2 regions of the Bacillus jepli genome follow, and region 1 is predicted to be linked to the other one. Evidence: riboswitches for the same ligand, from Rfam matches in the RefSeq annotation. Region 1 holds a riboswitch; the other holds the start of a gene.

Region 1 (3,141 bases):
TCTTCCTTCTAACAGCTTATCAGCAACCCGTGCAACCCTGCCAAGATTAAAATAATCTCGTCCATCCTGTGCGATAAGAATATTGTATTTATAAAGGGGAGAGTAGGATGCTGGTAAATAAACAATCAGCTCAAGTTCTTCATTTAAAATCTTACTATGTATAGTCATTTCCCTAACAGTGCCCTTATTAACCATGATTTTAAATCCTCCAAATCAACAATTTACACCTTAATTATACCGTTTTAAAAAGGAAAGCGACAGGGAAAATCCCTGTCGCTTTATACTGTATTAAGCAGTTGCTTCATCCATGTGTTTCTTTTCAGATTCTGCTACATAAACCGCACATGCCGCATCACCCGTGATATTGATAGCGGTACGTGTCATATCAAGTAAGCGGTCAATACCGATAATTAAACCAATACCTTCTGGTGGTAAACCAACTGCAGTTAGTACCATCGCAAGCATGATTAAACCAACGCCAGGTACACCAGCTGTACCAACACTCGCAAGGACAGCGGTTAAGATTACCACTAAAATTTGCGATAAAGAAAGGTCAAATCCATAGACCTGTGCAATGAAGATGGTTGCAACACCTTGCATAATGGCTGTTCCGTCCATATTAATTGTCGCGCCCAATGGTTGAACAAAGCTACTGATAGACTCAGGTACTTTTAGATTTTTTTGAGCAGTCTCCATAGAAACTGGAAGTGTAGCACTACTGCTTGATGTACTAAATGCAACTGTCATGGCAGGCAAAAATCCTTTAAAAAACTCGATTGGATTTCGTTTTGCAATTAATGCAATCGTACCACCATATGTGACAACAGCGTGGATGAGTAGGGCAGCAAGTACGATCAAGAAATACGCGAGCATTGCTTTAATCGCAGCATATCCTTGGCCTCCAATTGCTGTTGCAATTAATCCAAACGTTCCATATGGAGCCGTCTTCATAACAAGATTAACAAGATACATCAAGATTTCATTTGCTTGTTCAAACAGATTTAAAATTCCCTTTGTTTTTTCACCTAAAACGGTTAAAGCTAAACCTATAAAAATAGCAAAAGCAATGATTTGAAGCATATTTCCATCATTCATTGAGGTAAAGGGATTCGTTGGAATAATATTTATTAACGTTTCCATAACCGGAGGAGCTTCAGTTGCACCATCGTAGGCTGCACCTTCTGTATTAAATCCTCCACCAGCACCTGGTTTGAAAATCGAGGCAAGTGCAATTGCGATTGTAATGGCAATTGTAGTTGTTGCTAAAAAATAAGTAATGGTTTTGGCTCCAATTCTCCCAAGCTTTTTAGGATCACCAAGTCCTGTAACTCCTAGAGTAATAGATACTAGGACGATTGGAACAACTAGCATTTTAATCAAATTCAAGAAGATCTGACCTAGTGGTACAAAGATATAGGTATTTGCAAATTCAAAAGCAGCGGGTGATGTTACATTTAAAATAAGACCAACAACAGCACCTAATCCTAAACCCAATAAAATTTTTTTAGTTAATGACATAAAAAACCTCCTCAAAGATGTAGTTGAATGTGTGTGTTAGAAGCAAAGGAAATGGTGAATTGCGATGAAAAGTATATTTTTGGAGACACAAAAGGCCACGAGAGTATGGCTCGCGGCCTTAAAGTTGATTTACACAACAATGCTCTCTCCAGATGCTTACGAGGTTAGCTGTCGGATTCGGATGAAGAGTATAGTCCTACCTTAATTAATAAGGATTCACCCCGAGTGCATTTAATTTGCACGTTTTGGTTCCCCCGTTTCCCTAAAAAATGGGAATTCAGCGAATATTAAGTTATATTTTGCCTCAGTATTATAAATATACCTATAAAATGACATTATGTCAATTAAAACGCTTTTATACGTTTTTTATCTTGTTAATAATTTTTAAGTGTTAAATAGAGAATTGATAGATTCTAATTGACAAACCTTCACTACACATGTATATTATATATTATTCTAATACTTTGATTCCGTAGCTCAGCTGGGAGAGCGCTACCTTGACAGGGTAGAGGTCGTTGGTTCGAACCCAATCGGAATCATCATTTAAAAGCTCCACCTTCCTTATTTTTTAAGGGGGTGGAGCTTTTTTATCTTTTCAACATATTAGCAAGTTTGAATATAAATGAATAATGTAAAAAAGTAACCCCAAAGTTTTGGTACATCCCTTTGACTATAGTCTATTTATATAGATAAAATCCCTACATAATAAATGTATTTTCTGAAATCCTTGAAAGGAATGTGGTGGAAATGGATCAGGTTGAACTAAAAGAATATTTGATAAAACTAAGGGATGATGCTCAAACAACCATTGTAAAACACACCGAAAACAAAGTCATTGATTCCACAACCCTTAGTAAAATGAATTTACGGGACTTTTTGGCTGTACACAGAATGGCTCATCCCAATTTAAACAATATTTTACTTGAAAAAGGATTTTTGCCACTTTCATACAGTAGCCCCCATATCATGGACACCTTAAATAAAATCATCCAACACCTTTCTAAGGAAGATTCTATCCCTTATTTAAAAAAGGAGTATATTGAAGTAAACACTGCGAATTCATTGAAAGAAGAGCGTAAAGATAACTTGTTTGGAAAAACAATCAATCAAAAACATATTATGGTTACTCTTGACCGTAAAATGCTTAATACCCCTGAAGTTTTTAACGATTTGCTGCAAGCCGGAATGACAATAGCTAGAATAAACTGTGCACATGATAATTTGACTGTATGGAAAGAGATCATTCAAACATTAAAAATGGCAGAAAAAAAGAATAATGCAAAATGTAAAATTTTCATAGATCTTCCAGGACCTAAAATTCGAATTGGGCCAATTATACCTAGTAAAAATAAAGATGGCCTTATAAAAATAAAGAAAAATGATATTTTACGAATTTATAAAAATGATAAATATATTGGAATTCCTAAAACGGGTAATGAGCCAGCATCGGTTGGAGTTACATTACCGAAAGCTTTACGAAATGTGCGGATCGGTGACAGAGTGTATATCGATGATGGGAAAATAGTTGCAAAGGTTTTATCGAGTACAGAGGAGTATATCGAGGCTAAAATCCTTTTGACAAGAAAAAAAGAAGAAACAATCTATCCCGAAAATGGCATTAAC
Region 2 (3,141 bases), 550 kb from region 1:
TTGTTACTTTTGACGAAAAAAAATAAGCACATTTCCGTTCAACAGAAATGTGCTTACAAGACTAATATTTTTATGAAGCTTCAGCTGTTTCTCTCAAGGTTTCAACTTCAACAGGAGGGTTAAATTTCCCTTCCCATTTCGCCACAACGAGAGCTGCTAATGAATTACCTACCACGTTAACCGCAGTACGTCCCATATCAAGAATACGATCAATACCCGCAATAAATGCTAAACCTTCAGCAGGTAAACCAATTGTACTAAATGTCGCTAATAACACAACAAAGGAAACTCCAGGCACTCCTGCCATTCCTTTAGAAGTTACCATTAACACTAACATAAGCGTAATTTGTTGACCAATGCTTAGGTCAATTCCGTACATTTGAGCAATAAATAAAGAAGCTATCGCTTGATATAAAACAGATCCATCCAGATTAAAGGAATAACCTGTCGGAATAACGAAAGTCGCAATATGCTTTGGACTTCCTGCTTGCTCCATCTTGTCCATAATTTTCGGAAGGACGGTTTCCGAGCTTGCTGTTGAAAAGGCTAAGATGAGCTCTTCCTTGATCAATTTCAGTAATTTAAAAATACTGAACCCAACGAACTTAGCAAGTAAGCCTAAAACAACAATCACGAAGAAAATCATCGTTCCATAAACGGTAAGGGCTAGCTTACCTAATGGAATCAGGGATGTAAAACCATATTTCGAAATCGTTACCCCGATTAATGCAAATACACCGATTGGGGCATACTTCATAAATAAGTTCGTTACATAAAACATGGCATTGGCCATACCTTCAAAGAAACGCAATACTGGTTTTCCTTTTTCACCAATCGCAGCAATTCCTAAACCGAATACGACGGCAAAGAAAATAATCGCGAGCATGTCTCCTTCAACCATCGCTTGGATTGGATTCGTAGGAACAATGTGAAGCAGCGTATCGGTAATCGATTTTCCCTCTTGTTCCTCTGAGGTATGAACATAACCAGAAATATCACTTTGCTCTAGCTTGTCCATATTTAGACCAGAACCAGGCTGAAAAACATTGGCAGCAATCAGACCGACCGCGATCGCGACTAATGTCATCCCTATAAAATAAGTAAGAGACTTAGCGCCTAACTTTCCAACCGATTTTAAATCACCAACACCAGCAATCGCAACGATGATACTCGAAAGGACAATTGGCACTACAATCATTTTAATTAAACGGATAAAAAGATCACCGAACGGCTGTAAGATACTCTGTGCTGTTGCACTTCCGTAAAAAATCCCACCGACGATAATCCCTAAGACAAGACCGATAAAAATTTGAGTGGCTAAACTTAATTTAAACTTTTTCATAAATTACCTCACCTTCTTGATGTTTTTTATATAGCTGTATTGCTTAGGCAAGGGAAACAAATGAATACGATAATTCTCACAAAAAAACGGCAAATGCCGACTTACGATTCTATCGTTCTCGTTTCCACTAAATTGCTTACGAGGTTAGCTTTCAGGTTAGGACTATCGGAAACACTGAGCCCTTTCTTTATTAGAATTCACCTATAACGGAAATATCCGTGTAAATCATTGGGTCCCCCGCTCTTAAAATAAGATTAAGCACATATGAACTAAAAGAATTTTATCATTAAAATACTATATTAGTAAACTATTGTTTATTTCCAGTAAAAGTCTAAATCACACCTTCCACATACCATTTTAAAATCTTTTTCTGTTTAAACCTTTGCGCAAACACATTATTCTTAAATAATTATTCCCAAAATAAAGAAGGGAGCAGTCTCTAAATATTATAAGGACTACTACCCACTGGCGGAACGCTTCTTATTTATTTTTGCTTGTAAATTAATTTCGACGGTTCTTATGCATCAATTTAGATGTGTATTTATAAATGTTTCTACCTTTTGGTTTAATGTCGTTTCCTCTGCCAAGGCAGGTGGAAGATTGGCTGTTTTGTAACCAAGAATTGTTTGGTTTACCGTTTCTTTGATTGCTATGAAAAGCGGATCGCTAAGTTCATAAATGGACATAAAGGAATTTATCTTTTGATGATAAGTAAGTGCCTCTTGTAATTTCCCAGATTTAAAACAATTATATAGATTAACAGATTGTTCGGGAGCAAACACGGAGGTTCCATTAATCGACCCTGCTGCTCCAATTTGTAACGCTGGGAGAACTAAATCATCGAATGCTGCGAAAACAGCAAAATCCTCTCTCTTCTTTTTTGTCTCAAGAATAAGTTTTCTAATATGCCCAAGGCTATCAATCGTATCTTTAATACCCACAATATTCTCACGGTTTTCAGCAAGTCTTGCAATGAGTTGTGGTGACAGACTCTGACCTGTTAACATCGGGATATTATATATTAACACAGAAATATTCAAACTTTTGGACACACTAGTAAAATAATCATAAAGTTGATCCTCTGTAAATTTCCAATAGTACGGACTTACGACAAGGACCCCATCAGCACCGCATTCTTGGGCATGAAGGGACAATTCGATTGTATCCGCTAATGAAGAAGTCCCTGTACCAATCAAAACGGGTACCCGATTATTCACATACGGAATCATTTCAGCAATGAATTGCTTACGCATCTCAATGGATAAAGAAGAAAACTCTCCAGTACTACCCATATATAAGATCCCGTGTACCCCTTTATTAATGAGAAAATCCGTTAACTGTTTGTTCGCTTCCCAGTTAAAGTCTCCATCCTCATTAAATAAGGTGACAACCGGAGAGATTACCCCATGAAACTTACGTGATTCTCGTTCCACTTATTCATCCCCCTTTTCCGAAGTTATCATTGTAAAACTCTCCTCCACATCCCGTTGGAAGAGAACGCGAATCCAGTTACATGACTTTCTCACTAGGCACCTGAACTTTTACAGGATTAGCTAATACACCGATAGAGGAAATCTCAATTTCAATATGGTCCTTCTCTTTAAGAGTAAATTCGTTTGGCGGTACAATCGAGGTGCCTGTTAACAGAACTGTACCATCAAAAATTTCATTGTCTCGAACTAAGAATGAGACTAATTCTTCAAAACGTCGTTTTAACTGAGCTGTATTGGCAGTCCCCTCAACGACCAGTTGGTCACCTCTGAAAATTCGGCAGATAAGCTGAAAATTATACGGGTCTT

What was found. Region 1 has a riboswitch for cyclic di-AMP ahead of ABC371_RS21035 (dicarboxylate/amino acid:cation symporter). Riboswitches for the same ligand answer to the same signal wherever they lie in the genome.
Region 2: linked by a shared signal. The riboswitch ahead of ABC371_RS23710 (cation:dicarboxylate symporter family transporter) and the one ahead of ABC371_RS21035 (dicarboxylate/amino acid:cation symporter) in region 1 are both predicted to bind cyclic di-AMP.

What each region holds. Positions count from the first base shown of each region.
Region 1 is NZ_JBDFMO010000001.1:4,125,479-4,128,619, reverse strand. Features, by position in the region: gene ABC371_RS21040 (alpha/beta hydrolase) at 1-195, opposite strand, end outside; gene ABC371_RS21035 (dicarboxylate/amino acid:cation symporter) at 289-1,518, opposite strand; cyclic di-AMP (ydaO/yuaA leader) riboswitch at 1,656-1,811, opposite strand; tRNA gene ABC371_RS21030 (tRNA-Val) at 1,985-2,057, shown strand; gene ABC371_RS21025 (pyruvate kinase) at 2,266-3,141, shown strand, end outside.
Region 2 is NZ_JBDFMO010000001.1:4,673,056-4,676,196, forward strand. Features, by position in the region: gene ABC371_RS23710 (cation:dicarboxylate symporter family transporter) at 71-1,342, opposite strand; cyclic di-AMP (ydaO/yuaA leader) riboswitch at 1,461-1,613, opposite strand; gene ABC371_RS23715 (dihydrodipicolinate synthase family protein) at 1,867-2,775, opposite strand; gene ABC371_RS23720 (fumarylacetoacetate hydrolase family protein) at 2,852-3,141, opposite strand, start outside.